DNA from 4 places in the Promicromonospora kroppenstedtii genome. Region 2 is predicted to be linked to each of the others. Evidence: riboswitches for the same ligand, from Rfam matches in the RefSeq annotation. Region 2 holds a riboswitch; each other region holds the start of a gene.
What was found. Region 2 has a riboswitch for cyclic di-AMP ahead of ACH47X_RS21570 (C40 family peptidase). Riboswitches for the same ligand answer to the same signal wherever they lie in the genome.

Region 1: it holds a riboswitch for cyclic di-AMP, as region 2 does, so the genes downstream of both, ACH47X_RS13530 (C40 family peptidase) here and ACH47X_RS21570 (C40 family peptidase) in region 2, are expected to answer to the same signal.
Region 3: it holds a riboswitch for cyclic di-AMP, as region 2 does, so the genes downstream of both, ACH47X_RS01660 (C40 family peptidase) here and ACH47X_RS21570 (C40 family peptidase) in region 2, are expected to answer to the same signal.
Region 4: it holds a riboswitch for cyclic di-AMP, as region 2 does, so the genes downstream of both, ACH47X_RS13260 (M15 family metallopeptidase) here and ACH47X_RS21570 (C40 family peptidase) in region 2, are expected to answer to the same signal.

Annotation. Positions count from the first base shown of each region.
Region 1 covers NZ_JBIRYI010000007.1:271,248-278,998, forward strand. Annotated here, with positions in the region: gene ACH47X_RS13520 (aminotransferase class I/II-fold pyridoxal phosphate-dependent enzyme) at 1-30, shown strand, start outside; gene ACH47X_RS13525 (universal stress protein) at 105-1,097, opposite strand; gene ACH47X_RS13530 (C40 family peptidase) at 1,260-2,012, opposite strand; cyclic di-AMP (ydaO/yuaA leader) riboswitch at 2,063-2,255, opposite strand; gene ACH47X_RS13535 (metal-dependent transcriptional regulator) at 2,421-3,137, opposite strand; gene serC (phosphoserine transaminase) at 3,221-4,330, shown strand; gene ACH47X_RS13545 (MHYT domain-containing protein) at 4,483-5,301, shown strand; gene ACH47X_RS13550 (MarR family winged helix-turn-helix transcriptional regulator) at 5,447-5,902, shown strand; gene ACH47X_RS13555 (MFS transporter) at 5,899-7,206, shown strand; gene ACH47X_RS13560 (hypothetical protein) at 7,461-7,751, shown strand, end outside.
Region 2 covers NZ_JBIRYI010000015.1:21,867-29,617, forward strand. Annotated here, with positions in the region: gene mutM (bifunctional DNA-formamidopyrimidine glycosylase/DNA-(apurinic or apyrimidinic site) lyase) at 1-693, shown strand, start outside; gene ACH47X_RS21565 (NAD(P)-dependent oxidoreductase) at 785-1,762, opposite strand; gene ACH47X_RS21570 (C40 family peptidase) at 1,880-2,752, opposite strand; cyclic di-AMP (ydaO/yuaA leader) riboswitch at 2,754-2,905, opposite strand; gene ACH47X_RS21575 (phytoene desaturase family protein) at 3,061-4,776, shown strand; gene ACH47X_RS21580 (FtsX-like permease family protein) at 4,837-7,275, opposite strand; gene ACH47X_RS21585 (ABC transporter ATP-binding protein) at 7,275-7,751, opposite strand, start outside.
Region 3 covers NZ_JBIRYI010000001.1:364,801-372,551, reverse strand. Annotated here, with positions in the region: gene ACH47X_RS01665 (FAD-binding oxidoreductase) at 1-1,237, shown strand, start outside; cyclic di-AMP (ydaO/yuaA leader) riboswitch at 1,446-1,601, shown strand; gene ACH47X_RS01660 (C40 family peptidase) at 1,602-2,432, shown strand; gene ACH47X_RS01655 (purine-cytosine permease family protein) at 2,566-3,990, shown strand; gene ACH47X_RS01650 (cysteine hydrolase family protein) at 3,987-4,595, shown strand; gene ACH47X_RS01645 (SMP-30/gluconolactonase/LRE family protein) at 4,669-5,562, shown strand; gene ACH47X_RS01640 (hypothetical protein) at 5,723-6,277, shown strand; gene ACH47X_RS01635 (YbaK/EbsC family protein) at 6,297-6,791, opposite strand; gene ACH47X_RS01630 (alpha/beta hydrolase family protein) at 6,959-7,751, opposite strand, start outside.
Region 4 covers NZ_JBIRYI010000007.1:212,049-219,799, forward strand. Annotated here, with positions in the region: gene ACH47X_RS13245 (LuxR C-terminal-related transcriptional regulator) at 1-1,154, opposite strand, end outside; gene ACH47X_RS13250 (cryptochrome/photolyase family protein) at 1,222-2,613, opposite strand; gene ACH47X_RS13255 (HIT family protein) at 2,748-3,188, shown strand; gene ACH47X_RS13260 (M15 family metallopeptidase) at 3,324-4,190, opposite strand; cyclic di-AMP (ydaO/yuaA leader) riboswitch at 4,273-4,424, opposite strand; gene ACH47X_RS13265 (NADP-dependent oxidoreductase) at 4,544-5,482, opposite strand; gene ACH47X_RS13270 (MarR family winged helix-turn-helix transcriptional regulator) at 5,607-6,128, shown strand; gene eno (phosphopyruvate hydratase) at 6,163-7,470, opposite strand; gene ACH47X_RS13280 (MarR family winged helix-turn-helix transcriptional regulator) at 7,621-7,751, shown strand, end outside.

The DNA.
Region 1 (7,751 bases), on a different contig from region 2:
CTCGCCGCGGCCGAGGCCGCGCAGGCCTGATCGCACCATCTCTGACGGGTCAGACCCTCAGGTCACTGCGGTGACCTGAGGGTCTGACACGTTCAGGGTCCCGGTCAGTCCGGGCAGTGCTTGTTGACCACGAGCACCGGGCAGGCCGCGTGGTGCAGCACCGCCTGGCTCGTCGAGCCCAGCAGCAGCCCGCGGAACCCGCCGCGGCCGCGCGAACCGACGACGACGAGGTCCGACGCCGTGGAGAACTCCGTCAGCAGCTCCGCGCCCGTGCCGTCCAGCACGATGCGCCGGATGCGCAGGCCCGGGTTCTCGGCCTCGTACCGGTCGACGAGCACGTCCATGCCGGCCCCGATGTCGGCCAGGACCTGCTCCCGGTCGATCGACGACGGCAGCCACGCCAGCATCCCCGCGTTGCCCACGGGCACGCCGGTGACGGCGGTCAGCTCCGCGCCCCACGCGTTGGCCTGGACGATCGCATGCTGCAGCGCCCGCTCGGCCTGCGGCGACCCGTCCACGCCGACGACGATGCGGCGCACCTCCCGGATCTCCGCTGCCCCGGGGGCCACGTCGCTCTCGGCGTCGTCCGCCGAGCCGGCGGCGGTGCCGGGCTCACCCGAGCTGAGGTCCGGCGGGGTCCAGGAGACGCCCCGGTTGGTCTCTGCCCGCAGCGGGACCACGACCACCGGGCACTTCGCGTGCGCCGGCAGCGCGGACGACACCGTACCCAGCAGACGCTCCGTGAAACCTCCTCGGCCGCGGGTGCCCACGACGGCAAGCCCGTAGTCGGCGGACAGCTCCACGAGCACGCCGGCGGCGTCACCGGTGGCGACCTCCGTCGTGGCGCGCACCCCGGCGTCGGCCACGCGGTTCTCCGCCTCGACCAGGACCGCCTTGGCGCCCTCCTGGATGGTGGTGTCGTCGAGGGCGGCGTACCCACCGTCGAGCGACGCGGCCGTGAACGACGGCAACGAGTAGCTGCACACGATGTGCAGCGCCCAGCCCACGCGGTGTGCGTAGGCGGTAGCCCAGTCCAGCGCGTGCAGACTCGCGGCCGATCCGTCCACCCCGACCAGTACGACCTCGGATCGTGTCATCGCCAGTCCTTTCTACGGCAGTGCACCTTTGCCCTCCAACGCTACCGGCGGAGCACCGGTATCGGGTAACCGGAGGCAAAAAGTCTGCAGAAAGATGGCAAAGCAGAGCGCCCGCCCGGTCGTGACCGGACAGGCGCTCAGCGAGGTGTTACGTGGCCGCGATCAGCCCAGGCGGATGAACGTCGGGTTCGACTGCCAGATGGTGCGGAAGTCGACCACGGTGCCCGGCTTGGACGCGTCGATCATGGTGTTGCCACCGGCGTAGATCGAGACGTGCCCGGGGGTCCACATCAGGTCGCCCGGCTGTGCCTCCGACGCCGGCACCTGCGTGCCGTAGCCGGACTGCGCCGAGGACGAGTGCGGCAGCGAGATACCGAGCTGGCCGTAGACGTAAGAAGTAAAGCCCGAGCAGTCGAAACCGCTCGGGCTGCTGCCACCGGAGACGTACGGAACGCCGATGTACCGGCTGGCGATGGAGATCACGGAGTTGCCGATCGCCGACGCCGGGACGTCGACGGACGATGCGGTCGAGACCGTAGTGGCGGCTGCGGCAGCGGCCTCGGCAGCCTCGGCGGCGGCGGCCTCAGCGGCCTCCTCCGCCTCCTTGGCGGCCAGCTCGGCCTGATAGTCCTCGTTGTCGGCAGCGGAGACCACCGAGACGGCGGACTTCTCGACGCTGAGCTCGGCGTCGGGCGCGACGGTCACGACGGGAGCGTTGGACAGGGACTCACGGGCCTGCGACGTCAGCGCGTTGAGGTCCACGGAGTTCATCTTGGCGGGGCCGGTCTCCAGCGGAGCGGCCTGCGCAGCCATCGCGCCACCGAACGTCGAGACCAGGAGCGCGCCACCTGCGGCGGCGACCGCGGTACGGCGACCGACGGCGGCGTTCTGGGCGAGCTCGGTGAGCGGAGTCACAGGGCGACGCGCAGCACGATGGCGTGCGCGGGTGGTACGTGCAGTCACGTAGTACCTCTCCTTGTACGCCTTCGAGGTCAGCTGTCGGGTTCGGGTGGGAGAAATCACCCGGCCGTGCGCTCCCGAAGGATTGCCCGGCTTCACCCCTAGGACGCACCCTGGCGCCCGATGGTGGGTCCCCCGCCTCTGTCATGCGGTCGTCTTGGGGCCCCGGCCGGTGACAGAGTTCGGCGTCCGTCCGGAGACTCCCTCGGAATAAACTCCGCGGGAGCGGTCCGAACGTACCCGACGTCACCCCCGATGTCACGTTCCGGCAACGAATGTCATGGCGTGTCGGACAGAGGGTGACACCTTTCCGGCAAAAGGGGCCATTTCGCACCCCCGTCGCCACCTACCGGGGCAACCGGATCAGGCGGTGGCGACGAAGAGGTGCCGGGCCAGGTCCTCGCCCAGCTCGAGCGCCGTCCCGGCGCCGTCGACCGTCACCGTGTACGTACCGTCGCTGAGCTCCGCCGTGATCCGCGAGCCGGGCACGAGGCCGGCGTCGGACAGGCGGGCCAGCAGCTCGACGTCCGTCTGCAGGGGCTCCGCGATGCGGGTCAGCGACGCCGCGAGCGGCTCGCCCTTCACGCCCTTCTTGGCCGCGGCCTCGAACGCCGAGGGCAGCGAGATCACACCGGCCAGGAACGGCACGTCCGTGTAGGCCTCGCCCAGCTCCGACAGGCCTGGGATCGGGTTGCCGTAGGGGTCGTGGTGCGGGTGGTCGAGCAGGCCCACGAGCCGCTTCTCCACCAGGTCGCTCATCACGTGCTCCCAGCGGCACGCCTCGACGTGCACGTGCTCCCAGTCGAGCTTGATCACGTCGGTCAGCAGGCGCTCCGCCAGGCGGTGCTTGCGCATCACGCGCATCGCCTTGTCGTGCCCGAGCTCCGTGAGCTCCAGGTGGCGATCACCGGTCACGATCACGAGCCCGTCGCGCTCCATGCGCGCGACCGTCTGCGACACCGTCGGTCCGGAGTGCCCCAGACGCTCCGCGATGCGCGCGCGCAGGGGGGTGATGCCCTCCTCGTCGAGCTCGTAGATCGTCTTGAGGTACATCTCGGTGGTGTCGATCAGATCCGTCACGTCAGCTCCCGTCATGCGCGCAGCCGCCCAGTCGCCCGTGGGCTCGGCGCCCCGGGCGTCGGCCCAGGTTCTAGTCTAGTTCTGTGCCACTGACAATCCCGACACACCTGCTGCCCACCGACGGCCGTTTCGGCTCAGGCCCTTCCAAGGTGCGCCCGGGACAGGTAGATCATCTCGTGGCGAACGCCCACGTGCTCGGTACGTCGCACCGGAAAGCACCCGTGAAGGACCTGGTTCGCCGCATCCGTGAGGGTGTCACGGAGCTGCTCGGTGCGCCCGACGGCTACGAGGTGACGCTCGGCAACGGCGGCGCGACCGCCTTCTGGGACGTGGCCACCCTGTGCCTCGTGGAGCGCAAGGCGCAGCACGCGTCGTTCGGCGAGTTCGGCGGCAAGTTCGCCACGGCCACGTCGCGCGCCCCGTTCCTCGACCCCTCCCAGGTGATCACCGCGGAGCCGGGCGCCGTGGCCTACCTCGAGCCGGCCGACGACGTCGACACCTACGCCACGCCGCACAACGAGACCTCGACGGGCGCGATGGCCCCGGTGCTGCGCCCGTCCGGACCGGACGGCGCGATCGTGCTCACGGACGCGACGTCGGGGGCCGGCGCGCTGCCGGTGGACCTGCGCCAGACCGATGCCTACTACTTCTCCCCGCAGAAGGCGTTCGCGGCCGACGGCGGCCTGTGGCTCGCCGTGCTGTCCCCTGCCGCCGTCGAGCGGGCCGCCCGGATCGAGGCCTCGGGCCGCTGGGTGCCGGAGTTCCTGTCGCTCACGACGGCGATCACGAACTCGCGCCTGGACCAGACGCTGAACACGCCCGCCGTGGCGACGCTCCTGCTCCTGGCCGACCAGGTGGAGTGGCTCCTCGCGCAGGGCGGCCTGAAGTGGTCGGCCGAGCGGTGCGCGACGTCGGCCGAGATCCTCTACGGCTGGGCCGAGAAGCGCCCGTGGGCGACGCCGTTCGTGGCCCGCCCGGAGGAGCGGTCCACGGTGGTCGGCACCATAGACCTGGCCGACGAGATCGACGCCGGACGGGTACTCTCCGAGCTACGCGCCAATGGCGTCCAGGACGTGTTCGCCTACCGCAAGCTCGGGCGGAACCAGCTCCGCGTCGGCATGTTTCCTGCCGTCGAGCCCGACGACGTAGCCGCGCTCACCGAGTGCGTGGACTACCTCGTCGAGCGCATCTGACCAGGCTGATCACGTCCGCAATACCCCTTCGACGGGGAGTTCTGCCTATTGTCCGGTGCACGGGGGCTCTGTAACGTTTCCGCAACAGAGGGAACCATTTTGAGGGGCTGTTCAACAAGATGCCATTGATCGACCACTTCACCTTCGGAATCGTGACGCCCATCCTGGCGTTCGCGATCTCGTGCACCGGCGCAGCGACGGGCCTCGCATGCACCTCCCGAGCCCGAGCGGCTGCGGGCGGCGCGCGCGCGGCGTGGCTCGTCTTCGGCGCCATCGCACTGGGCGGTACCGGGATCTGGGTGATGCACTTCGTCGCCATGCTCGGCTTCTCCGCCTCGGGCGTGACCATCCGCTACAACATCCCTGAGACCCTCCTCAGCGCTGCCATCGCGATCATCGTCGTCGGGGCGGGCCTGTTCATCACCGAGCTCGGCAAGCGCAAGCTGCCCGCGATGCTTGTCGGCGGCGCGCTGGCCGGTGCGGGCGTCGCCGCCATGCACTACATGGGCATGGAGGCGATGGAGATGTCCGCCGAGGTCGTCTACAACCCGGTCTACGTCATCGCCTCGATCGTCATCGCGATCGTCGCAGCGACCGCCGCACTGTGGTGCACCGTCCACATCCGCGGCACGCTCGCCACCATCGTGGCCACGCTGGTCATGGGTGTCGCGGTGACGGGCATGCACTACACGGGCATGGCCGGCGTGTCCGTGGTCAACCCGGTCGACACCGTTCCCACGGGAGCCTCGACCATGCAGCTGCTGGTGCCGCTCGTCATGGCGGTGAGCGTCGTGACGTTCCTGCTCATCCTCGGCATCGGCCTCTGGCCCACGGAGGACGAGCTGCGCACGCAGGCCGAGTTCGAGAACCGGCTCAAGGCGCACAGCGAGCAGGGCCAGCGGTTCGAGAACGTGCAGCAGGAGCTCCAGCCGAGCGTCGGCCAGTTCGCACAGTCGCACCGCGCGCGCTGACTCCCCGCGGCACCGTACGGCCAAGCGCCCGTCCCCCTTCCCCGGGGGCGGGCGCTTTGCCGTACTCACCCGGGGTTTCTCCCGCCGTCCGACGCCGCTCGGTGTGACCACACCCACGTACCGTTAGCAAGGCTAATGACCTAGAATGGGGCGGGTGCCGTCGAGCTCCCGCAGGTCCAGCCGTAGCCCGGCGACCGTCGGGGGCGACCTCCGAGTCGCCCTCACCCGAGTGTCCCGCCGCCTGCGCGCCGAGCGCGGTGAGGCCGACCTCCCAGAGGGGCAGTTCGGGATCCTGACGGTGCTGCACCGACACGGCGAGATGTCCCCCGGCTCCCTCGCCGAGCACGAGCGCGTGCGCCCCCCGTCGATGACCCGAGCGGTGAACACCCTGGCCGAGCTCGGCCTCGTCGAGAAGGTGGAGCACGCGACCGACAAGCGCCAGGTCGTCGTCCGCCTCACCGCGGCCGGCGAGCGTGAGGTCGCCGAGACCCGACGGCGTCGCGACGCCTGGCTGACCAAACAGCTGTCCACCCTGACCGTAGAGGAGAGAGAGATCCTTGCAGGAGCCAGCGAGCTCCTCCTGCGGATCGCCGCTCGATGAGCGCAACCTTCGCCAGCCTTAAATATCGTAACTATCGTCTCTGGTTCGCCAGCGCTCTCGTCGCCAACATCGGCACCTGGATGCAGCGCGTGGCGCAGGACTGGGTCGTCCTGACCCTCCTGACCAACAACTCCGGCGTCGCGGTCGGCATCGTGACCGCACTGCAGTTCATCCCGCACATCTTCCTGTCCGCGTGGGCCGGCCTGCTGGCCGACCGCGTCGACCGCCGCAAGCTCCTGATGATGACGCAGGGCGGCATGGGCGTACTGGGCCTCGGGCTCGGTGCGCTGGTGCTGTCCGGCGCTGCCGAGCTGTGGCACGTGTACGTGTTCGCCACCCTGCTGGGTGTCGTGAGCGCGATCGACGGGCCTGTCCGCCAGACGTTCGTCGCCGAGCTCGTGCCGACCAAGCGGCTCGCGAACGCCGTCGGGCTCAACTCGACGAACTTCAACGCCGCACGCCTCATCGGCCCCGGTGTGGCAGGCCTGCTCATCGCGGCCGTCGGCACGGGCTGGGTGTTCATCATCAACGGCATCGCCTTCGGTGCCGTGATCCTGGCGCTCACCCGCATGCGTGACCTGCGCGTGCAGCCCACCGCCTCGCGCGCCAAGGGGCAGATCCGTGAGGGCCTGTCCTACATCCGCGGGCGCAGCGACATCGTGGTGATCATGGTCGTGATGGGCGTGGTCTCCACGTTCGGCCTGAACTTCCAGCTCACGTCGGCCATGATGGCGCGCGTCGAGTTCGGGCGGGGCGCGGGCGAGTACGGCATCCTCGGGTCCGTGCTCGCGATCGGCTCGCTCGCCGGTGCGCTCCTGGCGGCCCGCCGCGAGCGGCCGCGGGTGCGGCTCGTGCTCGGTGCGGCGTTCGCGTTCGCGATCGCCATGGGCATCCAGGCCGTCATGCCGACCTACCTCGGCTACCTGATCATGTGCATCCCGGTCGGCTTCGCGTCGCTGACCATGCTGACCTCGGCCAACGCGGCGATCCAGCTCTCGGTCGCCCCCGAGATGCGTGGTCGGGTCATGTCGATCTACATGATGGTGCTGCTCGGCACCACGCCGCTGGGCTCCCCCGTCGTCGGCTGGATCGGCGAGACCTTCGGCCCGCGGTACGCGGTGCTGATCGGGGCAGTGGCCACGCTGCTGGTCGCGGCGATCGCCACGGTCTGGGCCTACCGGACGTGGCACGTGCGAGTCCGCGCGCGGCTCTCTCGCGAGCACCGCATCCCGCGCCCGTACCTCCACGTGGAGTACCCGCCCGTGGCAGACCCGACCCCGGAGAAGCAGGCCCTGGCGGCCTAGCCGGGCGCCGGCCCCGGGCCGGCCGGCCGGCCGGGAGCAGTGGACCGCGAAGTGCGCTTCTAGCCAGTCCTCAGGCCCGGAATCATGCAGATTCCGGGACCCGACGACTGGGTAGAGGCGCACTTTTCTTGTGCTTGCGACGGACCCTGGGCCGCAGACGGGGAGCGCGACCACAAGGGGCCGTTTTCAGCAGTTGTACACAGGCGAGGCGATCGACGCCGCCCCGGTCCGGGCTGCGCTGGTGAAGTGGGTTCGTGCCCAAGACCTACGTGATCCCGAGCGCCGCCGAGCTGGTCTCCCGCCGGCAGGCCGGACTCCTGTCCACCGCGCAGTGCGAGCAGCTCGGTATCGGGCGGGAGGCCCGACGCCGTCTCGTCCGTCAGGTCCGCTGGACCAGCCCGGCGCGCGGCGTGTACGACACCGATCCCGTGCCGCTCGCCAGCAGAGTCCGGGACAACTGGTTCGAGCACGCCGCCAGGTGGCGCACCTGGTTCGCGTTGCTCCTGCACGGTTCCGACGCCGTCGCCACCGGGTGCTGTGCGCTC
Region 2 (7,751 bases):
GTGACCGGCGATCAAGCCGCGCCGACCCCGTACGGGGCCGCGAGCCCCGAGGACGACTGGAAGCACCCGCACCTGCGGGTTCGCCTGCACCTGGACGACGCGCCGTCGGGCGCGCGGTACCTCGACTTCGTGGACCAGCGCACGTTCGGGCACCTGAGCGTCCAGGACCTCGTGCCCGACGGCGCGAGCGCGACCGTCCCCGCCGGGTACGGCTCCGACCTGCCCGTGCTGCCCGGGCCCGTGGCGCACATCGCCCGCGACCTGCTCGACCCGAACCTGGACCTGGACGCCCTGGTGAGCCGGGTCCGTCGTCGGCGGACGCAGGTCAAGCGCGCCCTGCTGGACCAGACAGTGGTGTCCGGCGTGGGCAACATCTACGCCGACGAGGCGCTGTGGCGGGCACAGGTGCACTGGGCCCGGGCCACGGACAAGCTCAGGGCGGCGGACGTGCGCCGCGTGCTGGACTCGGCGGCCGAGGTGATGCGCGAGGCGCTGGTCCAGGGCGGCACGAGCTTCGACGAGCTGTACGTCAACGTGAACGGGCAGTCGGGCTACTTCGACCGGTCGCTCGCCGTGTACGGGCGGGAGAACGAGGAGTGCCGCCGCTGCGGCGCGCTGGTGCGCCGGGACGCGTTCATGAACCGGTCGTCGTTCAGCTGCCCGGTCTGCCAGCCCCGCCCGCGCGGCCTCTGACCCCCCGCACCTCCCGTTGAGTGCTGGCCATTTGTTGTTTCCGAGCTCCCGGAACAACAAATAGCCAGCACTCAACAGGAGGGAGGGCGGGTCAGCGGGGGGCCACGTTGCGGAGGGCGCCGCCCGTGCGCCAGGCCGTGAGCTGCTCGGCGAGGAAGCGGGCCGCGCCGCGGGGCCGCCCGCCCGCGACGTGTGGCGTGAGGATCAGGTTCGGCACGTCCCACAGCGGGGAGTCCGCGGGCAGCGGCTCGGTCTCCATGACGTCCAGCGCCGCACCCGCGAGCCGGCCGGAGCGCAGGGCGTCCTCCAGCGCGGCCTCGTCGACGGTCGCACCGCGGCCGACGTTGACGAACCGTGCGGTCGGGGGCAGCAGGCTCAGCAGCCGGGCGTCGAGGATGTGCCGCGTGGCGGGCACGGCCGGCAGCAGCGAGACCAGCAGGTCGGTCTCGGCCAGCAGCGCGTCGAGGCCGCCGGCGTCGACCACCGGGTACCCGGAGCGCTCGCCCGCACGCGAGGCGACGCCCGTGACGCGCGCGCCCAGCGCGGTCAGCAGCGGTGCCAGGCGGAGGGCGATGGAGCCGAAGCCCCAGATGGTCACGCGCGCGCCGTCGAGCGTGTACTCGCGGCCGGTCACGCCGTCAGCCTGGGCGAACGCGATCTCCTTGGCCCAGCGGTGCTCCCGCTGCGCCGTCAGCGACGCGTCGATGCGGCGCACCGACGCCAGGATCAGGGCCAGGGCGTGCTCCGTCACGGTGTCGTCGTGCAGGGACTGGCCCGACGAGATCACGACGTCGGGCGCGAACCCGGAGCGCAGCGCGACGTCCGGGCCCGCCGACAGGGTCTGCACCCAGCGCAGCTTGGTGAGACGCTCCGCGGCGTCGGCCACGACCTTGGGCGGGCTGGACCACGTGACGAGCAGCTCCGCGTCGGTGTGCTCGGCGGGGATCGGCTCGGTCATCACGTAGGTGGCCACGGTGTCGGTGCCGCCGGGTGCGAAGGAGGCTCCGCCGTCGGGCAGCAGGGACGGGAAGTCGAGGTCGAAGGGCACGTCCGGTACGAGGATCTTCACGCCGGGGACGTTACCGGACGGGGCGACGAAGCAGAGCGCCCGTCCGGCCGGTCCGGGAGGTGCTCCCGGTGCGGCCGGACGGGCGCTGCGTCCTGCGAGTGGTGCCTGGGCGCCAGGTCAGCCCGTCACCCGGATGAACACCGGGTTGTTCTGCCACATCTCCGTGTAGTGCACGGGGACGCCCTCCTGCTGGGCCTCGACGACCATGCCGTCGCCCGCGTAGAGCGAGACGTGGCCGGACGTCCAGACGATGTCGCCCGGCTGGGCCTCCGCGGCGGAGACCTGGTAGCCGACCGTCGACATCGAGGCCGAGCTGTGCGGGAGGCTGATCCCGAGCTGGGCGTAGACGTACTGGATGAGCCCGGAGCAGTCGAAGCCGCTGGGGGAGGCTCCGCCCCACACGTAGGGCACACCCACGTACTCGAGGGCGAGGTTGACGGCCTGCTGGCCCAGGTCCGCGGACGACGCGGCGGCCGCGGCCACCGCCTCGGCCTCGGCGGCCGCTGCCTCAGCGGCGGCCTTCGCCTCCGCCTCGGCCTTCGCCTTGGCTTCTGCCTCGGCCTTGGCGCGCGCCTCGGCCTCCGCCTTCGCCTTGGCCTCGGCGATACCGGCCTTGGTCTCGGCGTACGGGGTCACGCTGACGCGGCCCTGCTCGGCCCAGAAGTCGGCGTCCTGCGCGACCTCGACCTTGGTCACGAGGTTCTCGGCGAGACCCGCGCGGGCCGTGCTGTCGAACGTCTTGTTGGCGAGGGTGGTCTGGGTGTGGGACTCGGCAGGAGCGGTGTGGGCGGTCTGGGTGAAGACCGACGCGAGCATGCCGGAGGTGACTACCGCGATCGCGCCGGTACGGGCGGCGTTCTCGGCTGCTGTCTGGGTCAGAGCGGTGAAGGGGGTGAGGGCGGGGCCCTCGGCGCGATGCCGCGCCCGGTTGCTGGGTCGGTTTACCTGGTCGTCCGCCCAGTCGTGGGTGCGGTCGGTGAGTACGGTCACCAGTGATCTCCTCGGACGCCTACGAAGTGAGCTGTCGGGTTCGGATGGGGAGAGCAATCACCCGGCCTCACTAGGAGGCTTCACCCCGAGGACACTCGCGTGCCCGGCTTACCTGGTTCCCCCGCCCCTGTCACGTTCTGGCTGCTCAGGACCGGTGACAGGGTTCGGCGTCCGGACCTGGACCTACCCGTTGCTGGGGAGGCGAGATCGACCGTACTCGTCCGGCGCGCAATTGTCACGATTAGGTCACATACCGTCTTGTGATGGAACGTCCCTGGCAATGAGTGCCCCGTGCCACCATGGCGTGCATGTCCGATTCCACGCTTGACGCCCTGGGCGCCCGGTACGACGTCGTGGTCGTGGGCGCCGGTCACAACGGCCTCACCGCGGCGGCCTACGCGGCCCGTGGCGGGCGCTCGGTCCTCGTCCTGGAGCGCGCGGACCACGTCGGCGGCGCCGCCGTCTCCGCCCGCCCGTTCGCGGGCGTCGACGCCCGCCTGTCCCGCTACTCCTACCTCGTCTCGCTCCTGCCGCGTCGCGTGGTCGGCGAGCTCGGCCTGCCGATCCGCCTCGTGCGCCGGCGGTGGTCGTCCTACACCCCGGTGGCCGACGGCGGCCTGCTCGTCGACACCCAGGACGACGCCGCGACGCGCGCCTCGTTCCGCCGGCTCACCGGGTCCGACGCCGACTTCGAGGCCTGGGGTCGGTTCTACGCGATGACGGCCGAGGTGGCCCGCCGCCTCGCGCCCACGCTCACGGAACCCCTCCTCCCGCGCTCCGCCGTCCGCGACCTCGTCACCGACGGCGTGGGCGCCGAGGCATGGCGCGCCCTGTTCGAGGAGCCCCTCGGTGAGGTGCTGCGCCGCACCTTCGCCGACGACGTCGTGCGCGGTGTCGCCGCCACCGACGGGCTGATCGGTACGTTCGCGGACCTCGACGAGCCGTCCCTGCGGCAGAACCGCTGCTTCCTGTACCACGTGATCGGCAACGGGACCGGCGACTGGGACGTCCCCGTGGGCGGCATGGGGGCCGTCTCGGGCGCCCTGCGCGACGCCGCCGTGGCCGCCGGCGCGACGATCGTCACCTCGGCCACGGTGACCGGGGTGGACCCGGGGGCCGTGGGCGCCGAGGTCGCCTGGACCGACGCCGGCGGGCGCACCCGGGGCGTGACCGCCGGGCACGTGCTCGCAGGCTGCGCGCCGGCCGAGCTGGACCGGCTGCTGTCGGGGGCCGGGCGGGGGGCCGCGTCGGGGGTGGTGGCCGGTGGGCCCGGGCCTGCCGGTGTGGCCGGGCCGGGGCCCGAGGGCGCCCAGCTCAAGGTGAACATGCTGCTCGACCGGCTGCCGAGGCTGCGGGACGACGTCGACCCCGTCGCCGCGTTCAGCGGCACGCTGCACGTCAACGAGTCGCTGACCCAGCTCCAGGACGCCTACGCGCAGGCCGCCGCCGGGCGCATCCCCGACCTGCCGCCCAGCGAGATCTACTGCCACACGCTGTCCGACCGGACCATCCTCGGCCCGGCGCTGGCCGGGACCGAGGCGCAGACCATCACGCTGTTCGGGCTGCACATGCCGGCCCGGCTCTTCCGCGCGGACCCCGACGGCGCCCGTGAACGGGCGCTCGCGGCGACGCTGGCCTCGCTGAACTCGGTGCTGGCCGAGCCGATCGAGGACGTGCTCGCGGTCGACGCCGACGGTGCGCCCTGCCTGGAGGTGCGGACGCCGGTCGACCTGGAGGGCGACGTCGGGCTGCCGGGCGGGCACATCTTCCACCGCGACCTGAGCTGGCCGTTCGCGGAGGACGGGAGCAGCGCCGGGGCCGGGGACGGCGGAGCTGGCGGCGTCGCCGGGGCTGGCGGTGGCCGGGCCGGTGGCGCCGCCAGCAGTCCCGCCGGTCGCTGGGGCGTCGCGACGGCGCACCCGCGGGTGCTGCTGGCCGGCGCGGGCGCCCGCCGCGGCGGGGGAGTGAGCGGCATCCCCGGCCGCGCCGCAGCGATGGCGGTCCTGGAGACCCCGGCGACCTGACGACGTCGTGGCTCCGTCCGCCTGCCGGCAGCCAGGCTGCCCAGCGGCCCGGACCCGAGGTCAGTCGAGGGTCAGGGCCGCCGCCGGGGTGACTCGGGCAGCCCGGCGGGCCGGGAGGACCGCGGCCAGCAGGCCCGCGAGGACACCTACCGGGAGGACGGCGGCAAGCTCCAGCCACGGGATCCGCCAGGTCGCGGCATCGAGGGCAGCCTTCACGAACGTCTCGTAGCCCACCCAGGCGAACCCGACGCCCAGCACCGTGCCGAGCAGGGCGGCCGTCACGGACAGCAGCACCGCCTCGGTTGCGAGCATCCGGCGCAGCTGCCTGCGGGTGAGCCCGAGCGCCCGCAGCACGGCGTGCTCCCGGGCCCGCTCCAGCACGGAGAGCCCCAGCGTGTTCGCGATGCCGACCAGGGCGATCACCACGGAGATGCCGAGCAGCCCGAGCGTCGCGCCCGTGATGATCCCCAGCATCTGGTCGTCGGCGGCCTCGGCCCGCAGCCCGTTGTCGACGTCGGCGCCGACCGTGTCCGCCAGCGTCTCCAGGGCGCCGACCAGGGCGACCGGGTCGGCGTCGGCCGCGGCGCGCACCCAGACGGCGTGCGGCCGGGGCGTACCGAGGGCCGCCAGCGTGCCGGACGCGACCAGGCCGGCGCCGCCCCAGCCGCTGCCCGTGGTGACCTGCAGCTCCACCTCCGGGGCACCGTCCCCGGCAACAGCCTGCGCCGTCACCGGGTCGCCGAGCACGTCCGCGGGGTCGTCGCCGTACACGTCCGCGTCCAGCGCGACCGTGCCCGGTCCGACCGCCGCGAAGGTCCCGCCGTCGCGGGCGACCAGGCCGGCGTCGGGCGCGCTGAGCAGCAGCAACGGCCGGTCCGCCCCGTCCTGACCAGCCCCGCCGCCGGCCCCCCGACCGACCTCGACCAGCACCCCCTCCACCACGATCGCCTGGCCCACGCCCGGCGTCGCACGCACCTGCTCCAGCACATCGGCGTCGAGCGGCCCGTCCCACGACGTGAGCGCCACGTCGAGCGGGTGCGCGGTGCCGTGGTTCGCGTCCACGGACGCGCGCGTCGTAGCCAGGCCGGTGAGCACCGCCGTCGTCAGGGTGACGCCCACCAGCAGGGAGGCCGTCGTGGTGGCCGTGCGCCGCGGGTTGCGCACGGCGTTCTCGGTCGCGAGCCGGCCACCGGTTCCGAGCAGCGCCCCGATCCCGCGCACCACACGCGGCACGAGCAGCGGGCCGAACAGGAGCACGCCCGCGAACAGCGCGGCGCCCCCGGCCACCATGCTCACCGCGCTGTCCTGGACCGCCGCCACCGCCAGCAACGCCGCCCCGCCGGCCAGGAGCACCGCCCCGAGCACCACGCGGACGCGGCCGGTGCCGGTCCGCGCGTCCACGACGCCGTCGGGCCGCAGGGCCGCCAGCGGGCTCACCCGGACCACGCGCCGGGTCGGCAGCCACGACGCGAGCAGCGTCACCACCAGGCCCACGGCGAACCCGCCCAGCAGCCACCAGACCGGCAGCCGGTCGGGAGCGCCCAGCGGGCTGTTCCGCGTGACCGCCCCGGCCAGCGCGATCAGGCCGTAGCCGAGCCCGATCCCGGCGCCGACCCCGCCCAGCGAGGCGAGCACGCCGACGACGACGGCCTCCCGGCGCACCGATCCCAGGACCTGCCGCCGCGTGGCGCCCACGCAGCGCAGCAGCGCGAAGTCACGCACGCGCTGGGCGAAGAGGATCGCGAACGTGTTGGTGATGACCAGGACCGAGACGATCCCGGCGATCCCGGCGAACACCAGCAGGAGCAGCGCCATGGTGTTCACGTTGTTGGTGTGCTGGGCCATGCTCGCGGCGACGAGCTCCTGGGGCGTGAGCGCGACCGCGCCGTCGGGCAGCCGGCCGGGGTCGCCCACGACCACCGCCCGGTCCAGCAGCAGCGTGTCGTCGTCGCGCCAGTGCAGCAGCTGGTCGAACGTGATGTACACCGCGGCCTGGCCCAGGTTGGCCGACGCCGCGCCGATCCCGACCACCCGCAGGTCGACCGCGTCGCCGCCGGCGCCGAGCGTGACCGTGTCGCCGACGGCGATCGTCATCTCCTGCGCGGTCCAGGCGTCCACGACGGCCTCACCCTCGCGCTCGGGGAAGCGGCCCGAGTCCAGGGTCTGCCAGCGCAGCCGCGGCAGGTCGGCGATCGACCCGACGAACTTGCCGGCGGCCTGCTCGTCGCCCGCCCGCAGCGGCAGGGTGGCGCTGCCGAGCACCGCCACCTCGTCCCCGTGCTGGGCGGCATAGGTGATGGCGTTCTGCGTGCCCAGGTTCGTGACGACGTGGTCGGCGCCGGCGAACGGGGCGCCCGCGCCCGCCAGGATGCGGTTCTGGGCCCCCGTCGTGAGCACGCCGACGGCCACCACGAACGCGACCGCGACGACGACGGCGGTCCCCGCCGCGACGTACCGCCGCAGGTGCCGCCGCAACGAGGCGAGAAGGACGGTACGCATCAGGCGATCAGCCCGTCCTGCACGGTGACGACGTCGTCGGCGTAGGCCGCGGCGTCCGGCTCGTGCGTGACCATGACGACCGTCTGGCCGAGCTCGCGGGCCGACCGCCGCAGGTGGTCCAGCACCTCCGCCGACGTGGTGCTGTCCAGGTTGCCCGTGGGCTCGTCGGCGAACAGCAGGCTCGGGGAGGTGATCAGGGCGCGCGCGATCGCGACCCGCTGCTGCTGCCCGCCGGACAGCTCCGCCGGGAGGTGGTCCAGCCGGTCCGCGACACCCAGGGATTCGGCCAGCTCGTGCGCGCGCTCGCGGGCGGCGTCGTCGAGCCGAGGGCTGCCCAGCTCCAGGGGAAGGAGGATGTTCTGCCGCGCCGTGAGCATCGGCAACAGGTTGAACGACTGGAACACGAACCCGATGTGCTCCCGGCGGAAGACCGTCAGGGCGTCGTCGCCGAGGGAGCCGAGGTCCGTGCCGTCGAC
Region 3 (7,751 bases), on a different contig from region 2:
CTACGTCCTGCGCCCCAAGTCCGTGGCCGACGTGCAGGCGGCCGTCCGCTTCGCGGCCGGCTCCGGGCTCGCGCTCTCGGTCCGCGGCGGCGGCCACAGCTTCCCCGGCTTCAGCACCAACGACGGCGGCATCGTCGTCGACCTGAGTCCGCTCGCGACCGTGGAGGTCGTCGACACCGAGCGGCACCTCGTGCGGATCGGTGGCGGCGCCCACTGGGGCGACGTCGCGGAGGCTCTGGCGCCGCACGGCCTGGCGATCTCGTCGGGCGACACCAAGAGCGTCGGCGTCGGCGGGCTCACGCTGAGCGGCGGTATCGGCTGGAAGGTCCGCAAGCACGGCCTGGCCCTCGACAACCTGGTGGCCGCCCAGGTGGTGACCGCGGACGGCGCGGTCGTGACCGCGAGCGCCGACGAACACCCGGACCTGTTCTGGGCGATCCGGGGCGGCGGTGGCAACTTCGGCGTCGTGACGTCGTTCGAGTTCGCGGCGCACCGGACCACGCGTGTCTTCTTCGGCAAGGTGTCGTTCCCCGCGAGGGAGGCCGCCACGGTGCTCCAGGGCTGGGCGGACTACCTGCGCACGGCCCCGGAGGAGGTCACGTCCATCGCCAACCTCGCCAACCCGCAGGCGGGCGGGCCGGAGGCCCCGGTGGAGGTGCACGTGGCGTTCGACGGCGACGACCCCGACGCCGCCGCGGCGGCGCTCGACCCGATCCGCCGGCTGGGGACGGTCGTCGCGGACGACGTCGCGCTGATGGACTACGCGGACGTCCTGGTGGAGGGCGGCACGCCGCCGCCCGGCATCCACGTGATCGCGCACGACGGCCTCGTGGACCACGAGTCGGTCCGGGAGACCCTGCGGATCCTGGCCGAGGTCGGCACGTCGGCAGGGGCGCCGTCGATCTCGATCCGGAGCCTCGGGGGCGCCACGGCCCGGGTGCCCAGCGACGCCACCGCCTACGCCCACCGGGAGGCGGAGCTCATGGTCACGACGTTCACCGGAGGCCCGGCGCCGGTGATCGAGGCCGCCCGGCCGGTGCTCGACGGACTGTGGGGCCGGCTCGCTCCGCACCTCAGCGGTGCGTACGCGAACTTCCTCACGACGGCCGATGAGACCGACGTCACAGCCGTCTACCCGAAGTCGACCTACGAGCGGCTCGCGCGGGTCAAGGAGCAGTACGACCCGAGCAATCTCTTCGCCCGCAACCACAATGTGCGACCTGGACGGATGTCCTAGTCGGGACCTTCGGCCCGGTGGGCGCCGCCCGGACTCCGGGCGGCGCCCACCGTTTAGCGCAGGTCGGACATTACGGTCAATAGATCCATCGCCTGTCCGAGTCGTCCGTAACGCGATCGTGACTTTCGGGCCGAGGTTCGTTACCGTCGGTCCGGCTCGCGGGGAATTCCGTGGGCACTCGAGGTGGACGCCGAGCCCTGTCACCACCGCGAGATCTGCTCTGAACAGATGACAGGGACGGGGGAACCAAGTACGTGGGCACCGCGAGGTGCCCTTGGGGTGAAGCCGCAACCAGCACGACGCGGCCGGGTCATTCTCCGATCCGAATCCGACAGCTCACCTCGTAGGCGCCGGGAGAAATGCTGTGAGTACACGCACGCCCGGGCGCCATCGTGCTGCCCACCCGCCCATCACCCCGCTGACCCCGTTCTCGCGTGCCGCAGCGCGCGGAATCTCCGCGACCGCCCGCCGTGGCGCGGTCGTCGCAGCCGGATCGGGACTCCTCGTCTCGCTGCTCGCCGCCCCGGCCCACGCCGCACCGGCGGACGAGCCCCAGGCCACCACCGCCGAGCTCAAGGCCGTCAAGGACGCGGTGCGCGACGCCGCCCAGGAGTCGACCACCGCGGACGTGGCCACCGCCGCGCTGACAACAGCCAAGGTGGACACCGCCCCGGCCGTCAAGGTCGCCTCCGACAGCGAGTTCACGCTGGAGACCGGCACCATCAAGGTGACGCCGGCCCCCGAGCCGGAGCCCGAGCCCGAGCCGGAGCCCGTCGTCGAGGCGGAGCCCGCCAAGGCCGAGACGACGGCGGCCCCCGCCGCCGAGAAGACCGAGAAGAAGGCCGCAGCGCCGGCCGCCTCCTCCGGGTCCAAGATCGTCGACATCGCCAGGCAGTACATCGGCGTCCCCTACGTCTGGGCCGGTTCGACGCCCGCCGGGTTCGACTGCTCGGGCTTCACGTCCTACGTCTACGCCCAGATCGGCATCACCCTGCCGCACTCCTCGGCCGAGCAGCGCTACGCCGGCACCGAGGTCTCGGCCGCCGACGCACAGCCGGGCGACATCATCTGGTCTCCGGGCCACGTCGCGATCTACGCCGGCAACGGCATGCAGATCGAGGCCCCGGTTCCCGGCCAGACCGTCCGGGAGTCCAAGATCTGGCAGGACAGCCCGGTCTACCTCCGGATCAGCTGACGCCGCAGGTCGGCCCCGCCCGACCCCGGCTCCTCACGTGAAGGGCCCGCACCGTCTCGGTGCGGGCCCTTCGCGTGTCCCCCCACGGCCCCACCCTCGCCCTCACGGGGCACCGGGTGGCAGGATCGCCACCATGAGCTCACCCACGAGCGTCGAGACCAATGCACTGAACACCATCGACGAGGCCGAGCGGCGCGGGTCGCCACGCAACCTGTTCTGGCCCTGGTTCGGCGCCAACGTCTCCGTGCTGGGACTCGGGTACGGCTCCTACCTGCTCGGGTTCGCCGTGTCGTTCTGGCAGGCCGTGGTCGTGGGCGTCGTCGGCATCGTGGTGTCCTTCCTCTTCTGCGGGTTCATCTCGCTGGCGGGCAAGCGCGGCTCGGCGCCCACCATGGTGCTGTCCCGGGCCGCGTTCGGCGTGCGGGGCAACAAGCTGCCCTCGCTGCTGTCGTGGATCCTCACGGTCGGCTGGGAGACGGTGCTCGTCGCCCTGGCCACCCTGGCGACGTCCACGGTGCTCGGCACGCTCGGCTGGGGCGGCGGCACGGTCACCAAGGTCGTGGCCCTGATCGTCGTGGCCGGGATCGTGGTGGTCGCCGGCGTCTTCGGGTTCGACCTCGTGATGCGGCTCCAGGTGGTCATCACGGTGCTGACCGCCGTGCTCACCGTCGTCTACATCATCCTGGTGGCCGACCACATCGACTGGGCGGCTGTCGCCGCGATCCCCGCGGGCGGCAGCCCGCAGGTGATCGGCGGCCTCGTGTTCATGATGACCGGCTTCGGGCTCGGCTGGGTCAACATGGCCGCCGACTACTCGCGCTACCTGCCGCGCTCCGCCTCCGGCCCCGGCATCGTCGGCTGGACCACGCTCGGCGCCTCGCTGGCCCCCGTCGTCCTGCTCGTGTTCGGCCTGCTGCTGGCCGGCTCCGACCCCGTGCTGAACGAGGCGATCGGCGCCGACCCGATCGGCGCCCTGTCCACGCTGCTGCCCACCTGGTTCCTCATCCCGTTCGCGGTGGTGGCGCTGGCCGGGCTGATCGGCGGAGCCGCCCTCGACATCTACTCCTCCGGCCTCGCCCTGCTGTCCCTCGGCCTGCCCGCCCCGCGCTGGGTCGCGGCCGCGATCGACGGCGCGCTCATGGTCGTGGGCGCGATCTACGTGGTGTTCGTCGCCGACTCGTTCATCGGTCCCTTCCAGGGCTTTCTCATCACTCTCGGCGTCCCCGTCGCCGCCTGGTGCGGCGTGCTGCTCGCCGACATCCTGCTGCGCCGCCGCGACTACGCCGACGCCGACCTCTACGAGCCCGCCGGCCGGTACGGGTCCGTGAACTGGCCCGCCGTGCTGCTCGTCGTGGTCGGCACCGCCATCGGCTGGGGGCTGGTGACCAACACCTACGCACCCTGGCTGGCCTGGCAGGGCTACCTGCTGGGGCCCTTCGGCGGGGTGGAGGGGAACTGGGCGTTCGCCAACCTCGGCGTGCTGGTCGCCCTGGCTCTCGGCTTCGTCGGGACGCTCCTGCTGAGCGCCCGCGCGGTGCGGCGGCAGGAGGAGCGGTGAACGGGGGCTCTGGTGCTCCCGGGGCGCCGGTCGGGGCGGGCGGCGTCGGGCCGGATGCCGCCCTGGTCGCGATCGACATGCAGGACGTGTTCGCCGTCCCGCCCAGCCCCTGGGCCTCCCCCGACTACCCGCGCGCCCTGGCCGGGACCCGGCGCCTGCTGCCCGCGTTCGCGGGCCGCACCGTCCTGACCCGCTACGTCGCCCCCGCCGTGCCCGACGGCGCCTGGCGCGCCTACTTCGACCAGTGGCCCTTTGCGCTCGTGCCGCAGGACGACCCGCTGTACGAGATCACCGACCTGGCCGACGTCGTCGCCGGCGGCGCGCCCGTCGTCACCCGCACCACGTTCGGCAAGTGGGGCCCCGAGCTCGCAGCCGCCACGCGCGACGCCGGCACGCTGGTGCTGGCGGGCGTGGCCACCGACTGCTGCGTCATCTCGACGGCGCTCGCCGCCGCCGACGCCGGCCGCCGCGTGCTCGTCGTCGCCGACGCCTGCGCGGGCTCGACGCCGGAGAACCACGAGCGCGCCCTGGAGATCATGCGGCTGTACGCGCCGCTGATCGAGGTGACGACGGCCGACGAGGTGCTGTCGGCCACCACGAACTGACCATGCACCTGCTGCCAGGACCACGGCCGCCCTGGCAGCAACCGCATGGTCGTCCACCACGAAGGAGACAGCTGTGACCCTGAGCAAGATCCGTGCCCGGTGGGAGCGCCACGACGAGCGGTTCGCCCCGGTCCGCGGCGACACGTTCGCCGACGTCCTCTACGACGAGGGCAGCTGGCTCGAGGGCCCGGCGTACTCGCCGGCGTGGCGCACCCTGCTGTTCAGCGACATCCCGAACGACCGGGTGCTCGCGTGGGACGAGGCCACGGGCGGCGTCGGCGTCTGGCGGAGCCCGGGCGGCTACGCCAACGGCCGCACCGTCGACCGCGCGGGCCGCATGCTGCAGTGCGAGCACGGCAGCCGGTCGGTCACCCGCACCGAGCCGGACGGCTCCGTCACCACGCTGGCCGACCGCTGGGAGGGCAAGCGCCTGAACAGCCCGAACGACCTCGTCGAGCACAGCGGCGGGAGCGTGTGGTTCACCGACCCGACCTACGGGATCCAGAGCGACTACGAGGGGTTCGCCGCCGTCCCCGAGATCGGCGGCACCCACGTCTACCGCCGCGACCTCGACGGCTCGGTCACGCGGGTCACCGACGACTTCGCCGGTCCCAACGGCCTCGCCTTCTCCGCCGACGAGCGCACCCTCTACGTCGCCGACAGCGAGCGCAAGCACCTGCGCCGCTTCGACGTCGGCCCGGACCTGGCGTTGTCTGGTGGCGAGGTGCTCGCCACGTGCGACGCCGGCACCTTCGACGGCGTCCGGGTCGACGACGGCGGGCGCATCTGGGCCGCCGCGCACGACGGCCTGCACTGCCTCGACCCGGACGGCACCCTGCTGGGCAAGCTGCTGCTGCCCGAGGTCTGCTCCAACCTGACGTTCGGCGGGGCCAAGGGCAACGTGCTGTTCGTGACGGCGACCAACCTGCTGCTCTCGATCCGGGTCACGGTGCGGGGCGTGCGCTGAGGCGCTGCTGGCCCTGCTGCGCTGACCTGGGTCCAGCAGGCTCAGAGCGACCGTAACCTCTGCCCTGGCGGTCGCCTGGAGCCTGCTGAACCTCCGCCAGCCGCTCGGGCACAAAACGGGCGCCGACTTCAGTACCGTTGCGCCGGGAGGTGGTCCGGAGATGCTGAACGCCGAGTTCGCACGTGACCTCGTGTTCACCGCAGTGCTGTTCGGCCTGGTCACCTTCATGTGGGCGGGCTGGGCACAGGAGCGGCCGCCGGCCGGCGTCGTCTGGCGGGTAGTTCTCGGGGTGCTCAGCGCAGGCGGTCTGGCGCTGCTCGGCCTCGGACTCCCGCCCCTGATCCGCAGCTGGGACGGCCCGACGGCGCTGGTCTCCGGGAGCACCGCGCTGATCGTCTACATCGTGGTGTTCTGGCTCGAGGTCGCGGTGATCGCCGGGCTCGCGATCTTCTACGCGCGCACCGGGCGGCAGCATCTCCTCGCGCCGACCGTGCTCATCGTGGTGGGCACTCACTTCGCGCCGCTGTCGTTCGTGTTCGAGCAGCCGATCATGCTGCTCGCGGCCGTGCTGATCACCGCGGCGGGCGTCCTGAGCCTGTTCCTGCCGCGGCAGGCCGCCGCGCCGAGCTTCTGGTGCGGCATCCTGGCCGCCCCGGTTTTCCTGGTGCTGGGCACGGTGTCGCTGGTCGCGGGGCAGGGGGCGCTCGCCGGGTGACGGGCGCCGTCCGAGCCGCTCAGCCCTCCGGGGTGACCGCCGTCGGGGTGCCGCCCGTGATGCGGACCAGCTCGGCGAACGTCGTCGGGAAGACGGTCTTGGCGTGGCCCGCCGCCGCCCACACCTTGTCGTGCGCGGCGAGGGCCGTGTCCACGTAGGTCGGCACCGGCGCCGGGTGTCCCACCGGCGCGACACCGCCGATGACCTGGCCTGTCGCCTCCCTGACCTGCTCCTTCGACGCCCGGGTGATCGTCGCGCCGACTTGCTCCCCCAGCCAGGCCGTGTCCACGCGGTGCGCGCCCGAGGTGAGCACCAGCGTCGGCGTCCCGTCGAACAGGAACACGAGCGAGTTGGCGATCTGCCCCACGCCGATCCCGAGGGACTCCGCGGCCAGCGCGGCGGTCGTGGCGGCGTCGTCCAGCCAGCGGACCTGGCCGGTCGCGCCGGCCTCGGCGAGCGCGGCGGTGACCTTCTCGACGGCGGGGTGGATCGGGGACGGAACCTGGTTCGACATGCGAAGGATCCTAGGCACCCGGCCGACGCTCGCCCACTCATTTGGCCTGGCGGCGGAAGTGCGCTTCTACCCAGTCATTAGGCCCGAAACCGGGTGGATTTCGGGCCCTAATGACTGGGTAGAAGCGCACATCGGTACAACGCCGACGACGACGCCGGCGCCGGCGGTCAGCCCTCGAACTCCACCTCGGGGTAGGCCGCCGACGGACCGTCCAGGAGCGGGGCGTACCGGCCGCGCAGGTGGCGGTCCAGGAACGCGCCGACGTACGCGGTCGTGATCTCGACGCCCCGCTCCCCGCCGACCGTGCCAGGCCCGCCGGGCAGCGGCACCCCGAGCTGGTCGAGGAACATCAACTGATCGGTGAACGACCCGTGGTTCGCCGTCGGGACCTGGAGCCACTGGCCCGCGTCCAGCCGCGCGAAGTTGTCCGGCCAGTCCGTCCCGTCGCTCGCGCCCGGCTCGTGGGAGGCGCTGCCGAACATGAGGAACGGCCGGTCCAGACCTGCCTCGGGGAAGTCCACCTGGAACGTCCCGTCCATGTTCACCCCGGCGTCCACCCGTGGGTCCTCCGTGACCGCGAGGGCGGCGGCCGCCCCACCGATCGAGTGTCCGACGACGGCGACGTGCCGCGCGTCGATCACCGGCGCGTGCCGCCAGAGCGGACCACTGGTGAGCTCGTCCAGCACGAAGCTGATGTCCGCCGAGCGCCCTCGTACCACCTGGGCCCCGAGCTCCGCGGTCTTCTCGCGCTCGCAGAGCAGGCACCCGGCGACCCGGCCGTCCGGGAACTCGACCACTCGCGCCTCGTACGTGTGGTCGACGCCGGCCACGACGTACCCGCGGGAGGCGAGGTCCTCGGCGAGCGCGGTGAGTGACTCGCGGCTGAGCCCCGCACCCGGCGAGAGCACGACGAGCGGTCGCCGCCCGGGCAGCGCGGGGGCCCGGTCACGGGCGTGCGTC
Region 4 (7,751 bases), on a different contig from region 2:
TGCTCGAGGGCGGCCACCGGCTGCCCGGTGTCCTCGAACCAGCGCGCGGCGCGCTGGTGCAGCTCGGCCAGGCGCTCGGGGTCGCGCCGGCGCAGCTCGACCAGGAGCGCGTCCCGGACCAGGGCGTGCGTCTCGTAGGCCCCCGAGGGCTCGATGCGTGCCGCGAACAGTCCCCGCTCCTCGGCCCGCTCCAGCAGGCGGGGTGCGTCGAACCGGCCCGCGAGCGCCCGTGCGAGGTCGGGCTCGGCCCGGTCCACGACGGACACGGCGATCAGCACGTCGACGACGTCGGCGGGCTCGCCGCTCAGCACCTCGTGCCACACGTAGTCGCCGAGGTAGCGGCCGACGTCGTCCTGCCCCGGCGCGCCGGCGGAGGCCCGGGCGTCGGCGGCGCGGGCCGCCAGGGCGGCGAGCTGGATGCTGGCGGCCCAGCCGCCCGCGTGCCGGGCGGCCTTGGCGACGCGGTTCGGCGGCAGCGTGGGCGCGAGCCGGGCGAGCATCTCGGTCGCCTCGTCGAACGAGAACCGGAGCTCGGGGAACCGCACCTCGCCGAGCATGCCGCGGGCGCGCAGCCGGTCCACGGGCAGGTGCGGGGCGTGCCGGCTGACCAGGACCACGCGCAGCCACCGCGGCAGGTGCTGCACGAACATCGTCAGTGCCCCGGAGGCCACCGCCTCGTCGACCACCTCCAGGTCGTCGATCACCAGCACGCGCGGGTCGTAGCTGCGTGACTCCAGGTCGTCGAGCAGGGTTCCGACGGCGTCGAGCAGCGCGCGCCGGCGCCGGATCAGGTCGGCGGCCGCTTCGGCGCACCCCGGGGCGATCCCGTCGAGCGCGGCGAGGATGCTCAGCCAGAGCTGGGCGGGGTCGCGGTCCGACTCGTCCACGGACAGCCAGGCGTGCGGCAGGTCGGTCCAGCCCACCCAGTCCCGCAGGAGGGAGGTCTTGCCCGAGCCGGCCGGCGCGACCACGAGCGTGAGCGGCGACTCGACGGCGGTGTCGAGCAGCTCGATGAGCCGGGGCCGGCGCACGATGTGCTCGGGGTTGACCGCAGGCCGCAGCTTGGCCTGGTAGACCGTCGCCAGGGGACCAGGTGGGGTACCGGGCGCGGGCTGACGGTCATGCGGTACGCCCGGACCAGGTGAGTGCGTCATCGCCGCTCCACGGGATGGACCTCTTGCGAGGATATCCCCGGGCCGCGCCCCACGCCCCGCGGGGCCGTCACGAACCCGCGCGCTTGGCCTCCTTGACGGCCTCGTAGCGGTCCAGGGCCACGGCCCGCTCGTCCTTGTGGTCGACGACGCGGTCGGGGTACCCGGCCGGCACACCACCCGGCAGCTTCCAGGGCTGGTGGGCGGCCTTGCCGGGCACGTCCGCGAGCTCGGGCACGTACTTACGCACGTAGGCGCCGTCCGGGTCGAACCGCTCGCCCTGCAGCACCGGGTTGAACACCCGGAAGTACGGGGCGGCGTCGGTGCCGCTGCCCGCCACCCACTGCCAGCCGTGCTGGTTGGACGCGAGATCGCCGTCGACCAGCCGGCCCATGAAGTGCCGAGCCCCCCACCACCACGGCAGGTGCAGGTCCTTGACCAGGAACGACGCCGTGATCATCCGCACCCGGTTGTGCATCCAGCCCTCGGCCAGGAGCTGGCGCATGCCGGCGTCGACGACGGGGTAGCCGGTGCGGCCCTCACGCCACGCGTCGAACAGCCGGTCGGCCTCGGGACCGCTGTCGGTGGCCAGGGCGTCGAACGCACGGTCGTAGTTGTGCCGGGCGGAGTCCGGGCGCTGGTCGAGCACGTCGGCGTAGAAGTCGCGCCAGGCGAGCTCGTTGCGGAACGACTGGGCACCGTTCGACCGCTTGGCCGCGATGTCGGCGAGCAGGCTGCGCGGGTGCACGCAGCCGTACTTGAGGTAGACCGACATGCGGGAGGTGCCGGGCTGGTCGGGCCGGTCCCGGCCGTCCGCGTACTCCTGCAGGTGGTCACGCACGAACTCGTCCCACCGCCGGTGCGCCGCCGCCTCCCCCGGTTCGGGCAGGTCGGCGTCGACTGCGGGCTGGTCGGGGATCTTCGTGGACCGGACGTGGACCGTCGCCGGGTCGATCCAGTCCAGGTAGCCGGCGTCGGTGTCCGCGGGGGCGCGCCAGCCGTGGTCGGCCCAGGCCCGGCTGAACGGGGTGAACACCCGGTAACGGCCGCCGTCCCCGGACAGCACCCGCCCGGGCGCGACGGCGTAGGGCGAGCCGGTGCGCACCAGCTCGCGGTCGGCCTTCGCGAGCGCCTGCTCGACGTCGTTGTCCCGGGCCTGGCCGTAGGGGCCGAAATCGGCGGCGACGTGCACCGTCCCCGCGCCGACCTGCTCCGCGACGCGGGGCACGACCTCGACGGGGTCGCCCTTGACGACCAGGAGCCGGCCACCCAGGCTCTCGTCCAGGTCGCGCAGGCACCCGTACAGGAACCACAGGCGCGCGTCCCCGGCCGGCCCGAGCAGGCGCGGGTCGAGCACGAACAGGGCGAGCGCGGGGGTGCCCTGGCCCGCGGCGAGGAAGGTCGGCTGGTCGGCGACGCGCAGGTCGCGCCGGAACCAGATCAGCGCCGCATCATCGGTCATGCCGCCCACGGTACGGGTGCGGCGCCCGGCTCGCGCCCGGGTGAAACGGCCCGCAGTACGCTGGCGAGCCCAGCGCGGACAGGAGGCGTCCGCCGACGTCGTCCGCCGCGCACTCGACTGCCGGGAGGCACGTCCTGCACAACCACGAACCCGCTGGCTACGACTGCCCGTTCTGCGACTTCACCGCGGAGCGCGAGGCCGAGGTGGTCTACCGGAACGACCGCGTCTTCGCGATCATCGCGCCCCGATGGTGGCCGCGAAACCCCGGCCACGTGCTGATCATCCCGGTGGCGCACCACGAGAACCTCTACGACCTGCCGACCGCGGACGGTCACGCGGTCTTCGACGCGACCCGGCTGCTCGCCCGGGTGATGCGCACCGCCTACGACTGCGCGGGCGTCTCGACCCGGCAGCACAACGAGCCCGCCGGCAACCAGGACGTCTGGCACTTCCATCAGCACCTCTTCCCGCGCTACCCCGGCGACGACCTCTACGGCACGCTCCCGGAGCCGGACTGGCTCCCGGTCGAGCGGCGCCGGGCCTACGCCGCGCGGCTGCGGGACGCGCTCGGCTGAGGTGGCGCTGCGCGCGTGGGCTGCGGGGTGGTCGGCTGGTCGGCAGCATGTCAGGTGGTCGGCAACCCGGGTTGCCGACCACCTGACATCCTGCCGACCACACTGTTCAGGCGGGCGCGCGGTGAGCGCCGCGCCTCACTGACCCTTCTGCGCGACCGCGGCGGTGAACTCCCAGTGCCACGGCTCGTACGGGCCGACGCCGCCCGCCTGCGCCCAGCCCGGGTTGTCCCAGCCGAACTCCGGCGCGTTGGCCTTGAGCCAGTCCCAGCGGTCGCCGGCGTAGCCGTCGGCGCAGATGTCGATCGCGAGGCCCCAGCCGTGGTTGGACGTGCCCGGGGTCGCCGTCAGCGTGGGCTTGGCGGCCTTGGCCGTCACCTGCGCCGCGTAGCTGCGGTAGCCGTCGGTGATGCAGATCGCCTCGCCGAACTGCTCGGTGTACGCCTGGTTCAGGCGGGCCAGGGCCACGGCCGCGTCCGCGCGGATGGCGGGGTACCCGTCCCACAGGTCGCACAGCTCGCTGGCCGGGATCTGGCCGTTCGTGCCCGCGCCCGTGGCCACGCCGTCGCAGCCGGGCAGCACCGGCGGGGCGTCGACCTCCACCGCGGAAGCCTCCTCGGCCGGGAGCACCGCGTCCCGGGGAACGGTCACGCCGGCGGACGCCCCGAGCGACGAGCGCTCCTGGCTCCGTGAGGCGCCGCTCTGCCGGTCGGCCAGCGCGGCCGCTGCCGCGCTCTGCGTGCCCTGCCCGTCGGCCGCCGCGGCGGCGTCGCCCCCGAGGGCGATCTCGCCCGTGGTCGGCGCCCCGAAGGAGACGGCGGTGAACGACGTCGTCGAGGCCAGCGCGAGGCCGACACCGATCTTCAGCGGCAGCCGGCCCCGGACCGACGGGCGCGGGTGCCGCACCGGGGCGGCGGCGTGCCGGCCCTTGCTGTGGCGCCCGCCGGCCCGTCGCGCCGCACGCCCCGTGGGCTCCGGCAGGGACCGCTCGCGCCCGTGCCTCATCGGGTTCCCCGGGATCGGGCGCGGCACGGCAGGACTGGCTGACCGGGGACGCGTGCGCGCCCGGGGAAAGTCGATGGCATGGAGCATCTCCCGGCGCCTGCGAGGTTAGCTGTCGGGTTCGGGTCGGAGACTGACCCGGCCGGCGGCCGAAACCGCACGACTCCACCCCGAGGACACCTAGGTGTCCAAAAGTGGGTCCCCCGTCCCTGTCATGTGGTTCGTCGGTACCCCCGGCGGTGACAGGGCTCGGCGCCCGCCGGGACGTCCCGCGGTGCTGCGGGCCGCAACGAATGTACCCCGCTCTGGCAAAGATGTCACGAAATAGTAACGAAGGCCGGATGTGGGCTGTCCCGTCAGACGGCGGGCGGGACCACCACGACCTTGCCGTGGACCTGCCCCGCGTCGGCCTGATCGTGGATCGCGGGCAGCTCGTCCAGCGGCACGCGCCGGGCGATCTCGACGCGCAGGTCGCCGCTGTCGACCAGGGCGACCAGGCCCAAGAGCACCTCGGCGTCGGGGTGGACGAATACTGTCGCCGCGCGCACGCCCCGCCCCTCGTCGCCAGGAGTCTGCACCCTCGGCGTCGTGGAGACGACGACGCCGCCGTCGCGGACCCGGGCAGCCAGGGCCGTGAACCCCTCGGGGGTGATCGGGGCCAGGTTGAGCAGCACGTCGACGGGCTCGGTCACCGCGTCGAGCACCGGGCCCGCCGTGTGGTCGACGATCTCGTCCGCCCCGGCCGCCTGGACGATCTCGGCACTGCGCGGGCTGGCCGTCGCGATGACGTACGCGCCGGCATGCTTTGCGAGCTGCACGGCGTAGCCGCCCACCGGGCCACCGGCGCCGTTGACCAGCAGGCGCTGACCGGCCCGGAGCTCGCCGGCCTCGAACAGTGCCTGCCAGGCGGTGAGCCCCACCGACGGCAGCCCGGCGGCGTCGGCCAGCGGGATCCGCGTCGGGGCCGCGACCAGGGCGTCGGCCGGCGCGACGACGTACTGGGCCGCCGAGCCGTCGGCCGTCATCGGGAGGAACCCGACGACATCCTGCCCCACGGCGAGGCCGTCCACCCCGTCACCGAGCGCGTCGACCGTGCCGGAGACGTCGTAGCCCGGGACATGCGGCAGCGCGATCGGGATCGGCAGGAATCCGCCGCGCATGCCGCCGTCGGCCGGGTTGAACGCCGAACCGGCGACGCGGACGAGCACCTCGCCGGCGCCGGGAACCGGCCGGTCGACGTCCTCGTAGCGCAGAACCTCGGAGCCGCCCGTCTCGTGGAACCGAACTGCCTTCATGATGCCGTTCCCTTCGGTCATGTGCTTCGGATTCGAAGCAACTGTCGAGCACGCTAGCACTGCTTCAAATTGGAAGCAAGTACTTCGAGTTGGAAGCATCGGACGCGCTGGCTAGGCTGGCGACGTGACCTCGACACCACCGCCCCTCGATGCGACGCAGCTGGGCGCGTACTTCGCGCTGATCGAGGCGAGCAGCCTGCTGAAGCACTCCGTCGAGCAGCAGCTGCGCGAGGCCGGGGACCTCAGCTACGTCCAGTTCCAGCTCCTGGCGACCCTCGGGGACGCCCCGACGGGCAGCCGGCGGATGACCGACCTCGCCGACGGCGTCGTCTACAGCCGCAGCGGGCTGACCTACCAGGCCCAGGCGCTCGAGAAGCGGGGCCTCGTGACCCGCTCGCAGTCCGCGGACGACGAGCGCGGCGTCACCGTCACCATCACCGACGACGGGCGCGCCGTGCTCGCGGAGGTCTTCCCAGGCCACGTCGGCCTGCTCGACGACCTGCTGTTCGCCCCGCTGTCCCGCGCCGACGTCGAGACGCTCGCCGACATCCTCGGGCGCGCGCGCGACCACATGCGGAAGACGCCGCCGCGGTCGGCGGGGGCGCGGCGGCGTCGGAAGGCTGCGGTGACGGACGACTCGCGATGAGGTACACCGTCTCGATCGAGCGCCCCGGGCGTGGTTACGCCCGCGCCAGCGCCGAACGACCCGCGAAACGGCCCGACTCCCCCAGCTCCTCCTCGATCCGGATCAGCTGGTTGTACTTCGCCGTCCGGTCCGACCGTGACAGCGAGCCGGTCTTGATCTGACCGCAGCCGGTTGCCACCGCCAGGTCCGCGATGGTCGTGTCCTCGGTCTCGCCCGACCGGTGCGACATGACGACCGTCCAGCCGGCCTCGTGCGTGGTGGTCACCGTCGCGAGCGCCTCGGTCAGCGTGCCGATCTGGTTCACCTTGACCAGGACCGAGTTGGCGACGCCGGTCCGGATGCCCTCGCGGACCAGCGCCTCGTTCGTGCAGAAGACGTCGTCGCCGGTGAGCTGGCAGCGGTCCCCGACGCGGGCCGTGAGCGCGCGCCAGCCGTCCAGGTCGTTCTCGGCCATGGGGTCCTCGACGGACACCACCGGGTAGGCGTCGATGAGCCCAGCCAGGTAGTCGGCGTGCTCGGCGGGCGTACGGTGCACGCCCTCGCCCGCGTAGTCGTACACCCCGTCGCGGAAGAACTCCGACGACGCCGGGTCCATGACCAGCCCGACGTCCACGCCGGGCCGGTAGCCGGTGCGCTCGATCGCGGCCACCACGAAGTCGAGGGCCTCCTCGGCGGTCCGCAGCGCGGGGGCGAACCCGCCCTCGTCGCCGACGCCCGTGGAGTGGCCGGCCGCCAGCAGGTCGCGGCGCAGGGTGTGGAAGACCTCGCTGCCCATGCGGACCGCCTCGGCGAAGGTGTCCGCGCCCAGCGGCGCGATCATGAACTCCTGGAAGTCCAGCGGGTTGTCGGCGTGGGCGCCGCCGTTGACGATGTTCATCATCGGCAGCGGCAGCAGGTGTGCGGCGTCCCCGCCGAGGTAGCGGTAGAGGGGCTGGCCGTGGGCCACGGCGGCGGCCTTGGCGGTGGCCAGCGAGACGCCGAGGATGGCGTTGGCACCGAGCCGCGACTTCGTGGCCGTGCCGTCGAGCTCGATCAGGGCGGCGTCGAGGCCGGCCTGGTCCGCCGCGTCCCGGCCGCGCACCGCTGCCGCGATCTCGCCGTTGACGTGGCCGACGGCGCGGTCCACGCCCTTCCCGTGCCAGCGCGCGGGGTCGCCGTCGCGCAGCTCCAGGGCCTCCCGGGCACCGGTCGAGGCGCCCGAGGGAACCATCGCGCGCCCCAGGGATCCATCCGTCAGCACGACGTCGACCTCGACCGTCGGGTTGCCCCGGCTGTCGAGGACCCGACGGGCTCGCACCGTCTCGATCGCGGCGCTGACGGTTCCGGCTGTTGTTGCGGACATGGGAGTCCTTCCCGTTGTCGTGTGCCGGGCACGGCTGCGACGACGCTGGCGCTGAGCCCGACAGCGCCAAACCATACAGCAAGACTGTGCAGTTTAGGTGTACAGGTTAGGTGCACAGTTCTCCTGGGGACCGAAAAGGTAAACTGACCTGTGCCCACCCCGGAGTCAGCCGCCACCGCCGCCGAGCTGCGTACCGCGATGGGCAAGCTCACCCGGCGCGTCAAGCACGAGGACCGCATCCCGCTCGGCCAGATCGCGGTGCTCGGCGCGCTCGATCGCGA